2 regions of the Clostridium celatum genome follow, and region 2 is predicted to be linked to the other one. Evidence: a T-box and tRNA genes for the amino acid it is inferred to sense, from the RefSeq annotation. Region 2 holds a T-box; the other holds one or more tRNA genes.

Region 1 (4,441 bases), on a different contig from region 2:
AACTCTAACACCATTTCTTCTTAAAGTGCTAACTACTTCATCAGCATATTCAGCATATTTATCTGAAAGTGGAAGAACTTTAGCTTGAACTGGAGACATCCAAGTTGGGAAAGCACCAGCATATTTTTCTATTAAAGTAGCAATTGTTCTTTCATAACATCCAATTGATGATCTATGAATAACGAATGGTATTTTCTTTTCACCATCTTTATCAATATAGCTCATACCAAGTCTTTCACCTAAGGCAAAGTCGATTTGAACTGTAATTATTGTATCTTCTTTTCCATGAACGTTTTTAGATTGAATATCAAGCTTTGGTCCATAGAATGCTGCTTCGCCTTCAGCTTCAACGTAATCTATATTTAAGTGATCTAGTATAGTTCTCATTTGATTTTGAGTAGCTTCCCAAGCTTCTGGGTTATTTATATACTTTTCAGTATCTTTTGGATCCCATTTAGAGAATCTATAAGAGATGTCTTCAGCTATTCCTAAAGTTTCCATAACGTAGTTTATTAAATCAATTACTTCTCTAAACTCAGATTCAACTTGCTCTGGAGTACAGATTATATGACCTTCTGATAAAGTGAATTGTCTAACTCTAGTAAGACCGTGCATTTCTCCAGAAGCTTCTTTTCTAAATAGAGTAGAAGTTTCTGCATATCTTATTGGAAGATCTCTATAGCTGTGTTGCTCTGCATTATACACAGTGAATTGGAATGGACAAGTCATTGGTCTTAAAGCCATAACTTCAGTGTCCTTTTCTTCATCTCCTAATACAAACATACCATCTTTATAGTGGCTCCAGTGACCAGAAGCTACAAATAAGTCATTTTTAGACATAAATGGAGTCTTAGTTAAAACATATCCTCTTTTTTCTTCTTCATCTTCAATCCATCTTTGAAGAGTTTGGAATAACTTAGCTCCCTTAGGCATGAATAGAGGAAGTCCTTGACCTACTTTTTCATCAGTAGTGAAAATTCCAAGTTCTCTACCTAATTTATTATGATCTCTCTTTTTAGCTTCTTCTAAGGCTTCTAAATAAGCATCTAAATCGGCTTTCTTTAAGAATGCTGTTCCATATATTCTAGAAAGCATTTTGTTCTTTTCGTCGCCTTTCCAGTAAGCACCAGCAGTTCTTAGAAGTTTAATTGCTTTAATGTTCTTTAATGATAGTACATGAGGTCCTGCACAAAGATCTGTAAAATCACCCATCTTATAGAATGAAATTATTTCATCTTCACCTAAATCATTTATTAATTCAACCTTATAAGGTTCATCTTTCATAAGCTCTACAGCTTCACTTCTTGGAAGTTCAAATTTTTCAATTTGAGGATTTTCTTTTATTATTTTTTTCATTTCAGCTTCGATTTTATCTAAATCTTCAGCAGTGAAGGCTTTTTCTACATCAAAGTCATAGTAGAATCCATTAGCAATAGCTGGTCCTATAGCAATTTTAGCATTTGGATATAATCTTTTAACGGCAGCAGCAAGTACATGAGATATACTGTGTCTTACAGCATCTTTTCCTTCTTCAGTATCAAAAGTACAGATTTCAAGCTCGCAATCTTCATTTAAGATTGTTCTTAAGTCAACAACCTTTCCATTAATTTTTCCACAGTAAGCAGCTCTAGCTAAACCTTCACTTATAGACTTAGCAGCGTCTAAAACTGATGAACCATTTTCAACTTCTCTAACTGATCCATCTTTTAAAGTAATTTTAATCATTAAAAAAATCTCCCTTCGTTTATTTTGTTTATATTTTTGGTAGAAATAAATAACAGCACAAGGGCTGATTAATTGTATAAAAAAAGCCCTACGTCACTTTTCTTATACAAAAATAGTATAGAAAAGGGACGAGAGCATTACATTCCCGCGGTTCCACCCTTAATTGCCTAAAAAGGCCACTTAAGAATCATCGTAACGTGATGAAACGGACTGGATTAGAGTCTCTCAGAGGTAGTCTTCAATTAATTTCATTTAAAAATACTTACAGCCAGGGTATTTTCTCTCTTGAAATGAAGGTTTAATTTACTCGTCTCTTCATAGAGTTAACAATATGAAATAACTTTTATACTATAAAAAGTTATAAATCTTATATAGTTTTAAATAATAAAGTGTAAATATTAATTATAATTTAAATCTATCAGTGAAATAAAAATTTAATATTTATCTTTATAAATTTTCTTAAGAATAATTATAAATATCTATATGATTTATGTCAATAAAGGGTTCTGCTTTTTTATAAAACCTAATTTAGGTTATTAATTAGTTAATAGTATTGATAGATATAAACATAAACTATAAAACAAACTTATTAATTTGAAATTTTATTTTAATATTTTGAATAAAATAGGTAATAGATATATTATTTTACAGTACCATTATATTAAGCCAAAGATAAACAGTACCTAAAAATATATTTTTAATAAAAAAATAAATATGTATATAAATAATGAATATTAAGTAAAGTTTAAGAATATAATTTATTAAATTAAAGGTTAGGGGAATGGTGATATAAATGTATGATGGAGAAATAAGCGTTTATGATTGGTTAAATTTTTTTGAAAGTAAATCTAATCATTGGATTTTTAGATATTGGCGTAGCAATAAGGAGAAATTTTTTGAGAGATTTATGATAGTGGGGAACAAAGAATTATTTATCGTTGCAGACAAACAAAAGGGATGTACTTATGATTTTAAAAAGCCGAATTTAGGTTTTAATATTAGATTCAATTTAGAAGGTGTATAAAATATAATTTAAATAAAATTACAATTATGTAGTGAAGTGTAAAAATGTAAATGTTATAATATATATAAAAGTGTAAATGCAGATGTGGCGAAATTGGCAGACGCACTAGACTTAGGATCTAGCGCCATTGGCGTATGGGTTCGACTCCCTTCATCTGCACCATTTTATAAATAAAAATTTAAATAGCTGAATAAAAAAATATAAAAAAATATAAAAAAGTGTATTGACAAGCTATAAAGTGTTTTATATAATCGTTAATGTAAGATGTCTGAGAAATTCAGATAAAAATATATGCGGGTATCGTATATCGGTAATACTCCAGCCTTCCAAGCTGGAAAGGTGGGTTCGATTCCCACTACCCGCTCCATGATAAAGACGTTGTAATTATACAACGTCTTTTATTTTTATTTAAACAAGTTTTTATATAAATAAAAAAACCACCAAAGATTATTATATTAAGTCTTGGTGGATATTTGTTAAAGTTGTTCTATTAATAAATCTAAAGCTAATTCTTCTAAAATATCTACATTATATTTTACACATCCCATTAATGTAAATATTATATCTTCTTTCTTGTATCCTTCTTTATATCTTTTTAAATTCTTTAGTAATCTCTTTAAAGATCCATTGTGAAGACCTAAAATTTGAGATATTTCTTTAGGTGAATAATATTTTTTAGGAAGAATATTGTACAACTTAGTTTGCATCTCTATCTTATATTGTAAATCAACAAAAATATTTTGATGTGGCCCATCTTTTCCGCGATGATGAAAAGCACATAAATACTTATAGTTTATATCTATATCAAAACCGCCCTCGCTTCTGTGAACTATATGATGAACATCAGCTTCTTTACCACATATTTCGCACGTGTACAAATAATTGCCCCCTTTAAATTTTATACTTATATTATAGAATGATTTTTTTGAATTTTCAAATTAACTGTCTGTTAAAAGTTATATTGATTATAAATGTTATAAAGTGGTAATATTAAATTATAATATATTATATTAAAAATTATGAAGAAAGGTGATAATTGTGAGGCAAAATTATAATTCTTTTGAATATTGGGAAAGTCTTATTATCAAAAATAAAACCATTAGAGGTCATATGCTGATGGATAAAACGCCTACAGATAAGAGCCTTTATATCCATACTTTAATATTTTCTAAAGGAAATGGATTAAACAATGTATGGAGTTATTTTCCAAATGTTAATGCTTTAATAGGATATATTCAATATTCATTTTTACAAGAGGCATTTTATATTTGGATTAATGGCAAGAAAGGAACAGTTTCTTATATTCCAGTAAAACCGGTAGAGGAAATAATAAATGAAGGTGAACGTTCTAAAAAAATAACTAAATTAGAGGCTGAAAATATGAGAAAGCATGTGAAAATGATAAAACATTGCTGGGAATTACCTAAAAATAAAGTGAGTCAGGAACTAAAAAGATTTGTTAGAGATTTTAATAGAACTTGGTATGGTGATAGTAGAGAATTTTTATATTTAAAAATATTTGATACTGCAGAAGAACTAGGTAATTTTGTAATAGAATCTAATTATATGACTACTAGTGAAGAAGAATTTAAAAATAAGACTAGTGAAGATATAAGTACATGGAATGAAATATGTATAAAGGCCACAACAGATAAGGAATGTGGAGAAAAATTTAGAAATATATTGCAAAAG
Region 2 (4,441 bases):
AAAGAATCGCTGCTATATTTAAAACTAATCCTAAACCGTCAACAGCCCCTTTAGCCGCTGCATCAACTACGTTAGCTGAATCATCTTTTACCATTTCTATTTCTTCATTTACTTTTGCTTGTTTTACTTCAGGTATTATTATTTTAGACATTATAAGTCCTGCTGGTGCTGACATAAAACTTGCAGATACTAAATATTCTATTGGAATTCCTAATAGTGAATATCCAACTAAAATTGAACCTGAAACTGAAGCAAGTCCACCGACCATAACTGTAAATAATTCTGATTCTGTAAGTTTTTCTACATATGGCTTAATTAAAAGTGGTGCTTCTGTTTGCCCTAAAAATATATTGGCTGAAGCTGATATAGTTTCTAATTTAGATGTTCCTAAAAGTTTAGATAATGCTCCACCTATTATTTTAATTATAAATTGCATAATACCTAAGTAATACAAAACCGATACTACTGCTGATATAAATATAATTACTCCTAAAACATTAACAGCAAATATACTTCCATCATTAGTTAATGATCCAAATAAAAATTTTATTCCTTCATTTGCATAACTAATTACTGATTGTACTCCTAATGCTATCTTGCTTAGTACATATTTACCTACACTCCACTTTAATACAGCAAATGCAAATGCAAATTGAATAACAAATCCAATTATTATAGTTCTCCAGTTTATTTTCTTCTTGTTATTTGAAAACAAGAAAGCTACTAGAAATATAAATACTATTCCTAGGATACTATTTAATATCGCCATAAAAATATCCCGTCCTTTGTTAAATGTTATTTCTTCTTTAGTTTTATCAAAAATATATTCTTATATTCTTTAAATACAGTAAATCTTACTATTTTAAAATACAGTATATATTTAAACTCTTAATATAACTTATCTTATTTCTTTGCCAAAAGGCATTAATAATACCTTGGCTATTTTGAAACAATTTATTATTTTTTATTTTATTCATTTAGAAAAAACTAATAATAAAAGTAATTTCATAAATTAGTATTTATATAAATATCAATGATAATCTATGGAGTTTATTATTGAGTAACTATTATAATAGTTACTCAATAATATAACTTGAATTCCAATTAATAATATTACTATATTTAAAACTATAATTCTTTGTTATATCTTTTAAGTATCACTCTTTTAATTTAGATGATTTTTTAGTTTTGTTTTCAGAAAACCCTTTTTTTATTTCAAAACACCCAACTAAAAATAAGAAACCACCAAAAGCCTTTTTTAATATTTCTGAAGATAAATAGTTAGCCAAAAAAGCACCACAAATAGCTCCTAATACTCCAAATGTCGCTATAGGTAGTACTAATTTCAAAATAACATTCTTATTTTTTATATGGATTGCAAGAGCAAAGATTGCCATTGGAATAGATGAAAGTAAATTAATACTTTGTGCAATCTTAGGGTCAACACCAACAAACATGACTAGCGCTGGTATAAGTATAGTTCCTCCTCCCATCCCCATGCCTCCAATAATTCCCGCAAAAAAACCTATTATTGTATAAATCATTAAAACACCATCCTAATAGCCGCTATTATCATTATAACCCCAAAGGCTATTCTTAAAAATTTCCCTGTAAGTCTACATAATAATTTAGCTCCAATAATTCCACCTATTATACTCCCAATGGCGACTTTCCATGTTAGTGTAAAATCATAAGTTCCTTTTGCTATATAAATAGCTGAACTTGCTCCTGTTAAAAATATAATTATAGCTAATGCTGTGGCATGTGATTTATGCTCTTCTACTTTAATGATATCATTAAGAATTGGTACTAAAAGAGTTCCTCCACCTGAACCAAAAGAGCCATTTATAAAACCTGTAAATAAACCTATTAATGAGTTTTTTATATTAAAACTCTTCTTTTCATTTTTCATATACCTCACCACCTACTTGTATTTTAACCATTTATCCTATTTTAATTTAAAATCACTATTATTTTTTCTATATTTCACCCTTTAATATTTTAAAACTTTTAAAATTTAATTCTAAATTCTTTTGTCATTCTCATTTATAGTTCTTATTTTTGTTAATATTGACTTACTTATATTTTTTGATATATAATTAGTTAAATTAATATTTTGCGTTGATAAGGAGTACTACTATTAGTACGTATCTTCAGAGAGCTGTTGGTTGCTGCAAAACAGTGATACACTTTTAGGAACTTGCCTTTGAGCTTACTTGTTAGAAGCAAGTACGGAATCCCCGTTATAGATTTGAGTGAGAAATTTAAAAATATTTTTAAAAGTATTTATTTATAAATTTCTAATAAGAGTGGTACCGCGAAATATAGCTTTTCGTCTCTTAATTGAGATGAGAGGCTTTTTTTATATATTTTTTCAAATTCAGGGAATAATTTAATTAGTTAGAAGTTAGAGGTTACTATTGGAACTCTTTTTAGAGTTTCTAAAAATATATTTTTAATTTACATAGTGTGAATTTTTTTAACTACTACCTCAAAACTACTAATTTAATATTGTTGTGCAATATTAAATTATTCTCGTAATATCTAAGGAGGGTTTTAACTATGAGTAACTACGGAACTGCTATTGATAAGAAGTGGCAAAAGAAGTGGGAAGAAACTGAACTTTACAAATTTAATCCAGATGCAGAGGGCGAAAAGCTTTATGTTTTAGAAATGTTCTCTTATCCATCTGGAAGCCAATTACATGCTGGTCACTGGTTTAACTATGGACCTGTTGATTCATGGGCAAGATTAAAGAAAATGCAAGGATATAATGTATTCCAACCAATGGGATTTGATGCTTTTGGTTTACCTGCAGAAAACTTTGCAATTAAAACAGGAATTCATCCATGGGATTCTACTGAAAAGAATATAAAGACTATGGAAGAACAATTAAGAGCTATGGGAGCTATGTTTAACTGGGAAAATGAAGTTATAACTTGTACTCCTGAATATTATAAATGGACTCAATGGGTATTCTTACAATTATTAAAGAATGGTTTAGCTTACAGAAAAAAAGCTCCTGTAAACTGGTGCCCATCTTGTAACACAGTTCTAGCTAACGAACAAGTTGTTGATGGTGCTTGTGAAAGATGTTCAACTGAAGTTACTAAGAAAGATTTAACTCAATGGTTCTTTAAAATTACAGAATATGCTGATGAATTATTAGAAAAGCTAGATACTTTAGATTGGCCAGAAAAGACAGTTGCTATGCAAAAGCATTGGATTGGTAAGTCTACTGGTGCTGAAGTTAATTTCAAAGTTAAAGATTCAGATATTAACTTTAATGTATTCACAACAAGAGTTGATACTTTAAATGGTGTTACTTATGTTGTTTTAGCTCCTGAAAATCCATTAGTTGATGAATTAACTACAGCTGAAAATAAAGCTGCTGTTGAAGAATATAAAGAAGCTGCTAAAAAACAATCTGATATAGAAAGACAATCTCTTACAAGAGAAAAAACAGGTGTATTCACTGGATCATATGCTATAAATCCTATAAATGGTAAAGAGGTTCCAGTTTGGGTTGGAGACTACGTTCTTGCAACTTATGGTACTGGTGCTGTTATGGCTGTTCCAGCTCACGATGAAAGAGACTACGCTTTTGCTACTAAATTTAACTTACCAATAGATCAAGTTATAACTAGCAAAAAAGGCGGAGAAGTTGAATTACCATACTGCGAATATGGAGTTCTAGTTAATTCCGGTGAATTTGATGGATTAACTACTGAAGAAGCTAAAGAAGCTATTGTTGAAAAGCTAGCTAAACAAGGTTTAGGATCTGCTAAAGTTAATTACAGATTAAGAGACTGGTTAGTTTCAAGACAAAGATATTGGGGTGCTCCAATTCCAATAATTTACTGTGAAGATTGTGGTGCTGTTCCAGTTCCTGAAAAAGACCTTCCAGTTGAATTACCATATAATGTTGAATTTGCTCCAGATGGTAAGTCACCACTTGCTAAGTGTGAAGAATTCGTAAATACTACTTGTCCTTGTTGTGGTAAGCCAGCTAAGAGAGAATGTGATACTTTAGATACATTCGTTTGTTCTTCTTGGTACCAAATGAGATACGTAGATAATAAGAATGATAAAATCGCATTTGATAAAGAAAAAGTAGATAAGATGCTTCCAGTTGATAAATATGTTGGTGGACCTGAGCATGCTTGTATGCACTTATTATATGCAAGATTTATAACTAAGGCTTTAAGAGATATGGGTTATTTAAGCTTTGATGAACCATTCAAGAGCTTAACTCATCAAGGACTTATCTTAGGACCAGACGGATTAAAGATGTCTAAGTCTAAAGGAAATACTATCTCTCCAGATGATTACATCAAAGAATATGGTGCAGACGTATTTAGAATGTACTTAATGTTTGGATTTGCTTACACTGAAGGTGGAGCTTGGAGTGACGATGGTATTAAATCTGTTGCTAGATTTG

The links. The T-box of region 2 lies ahead of leuS (leucine--tRNA ligase). A T-box ahead of a tRNA ligase gene usually reads a tRNA of that ligase, here a tRNA-Leu.
Region 1: it encodes a tRNA-Leu, which carries the amino acid that the T-box ahead of leuS (leucine--tRNA ligase) is inferred to sense. The anticodon was not compared.

What each region holds. Positions count from the first base shown of each region.
Region 1 covers NZ_JAJKGM010000010.1:36,592-41,032, forward strand. Annotated here, with positions in the region: gene thrS (threonine--tRNA ligase) at 1-1,725, opposite strand, end outside; T-box leader at 1,847-2,053, opposite strand; gene LPC13_RS06395 (hypothetical protein) at 2,519-2,749, shown strand; tRNA gene LPC13_RS06400 (tRNA-Leu) at 2,828-2,911, shown strand; tRNA gene LPC13_RS06405 (tRNA-Gly) at 3,043-3,116, shown strand; gene LPC13_RS06410 (HNH endonuclease) at 3,226-3,627, opposite strand; gene LPC13_RS06415 (hypothetical protein) at 3,788-4,441, shown strand, end outside.
Region 2 covers NZ_JAJKGM010000011.1:56,340-60,780, forward strand. Annotated here, with positions in the region: gene LPC13_RS06925 (NupC/NupG family nucleoside CNT transporter) at 1-769, opposite strand, end outside; gene LPC13_RS06930 (sulfite exporter TauE/SafE family protein) at 1,158-1,544, opposite strand; gene LPC13_RS06935 (sulfite exporter TauE/SafE family protein) at 1,544-1,912, opposite strand; T-box leader at 2,113-2,343, shown strand; gene leuS (leucine--tRNA ligase) at 2,563-4,441, shown strand, end outside.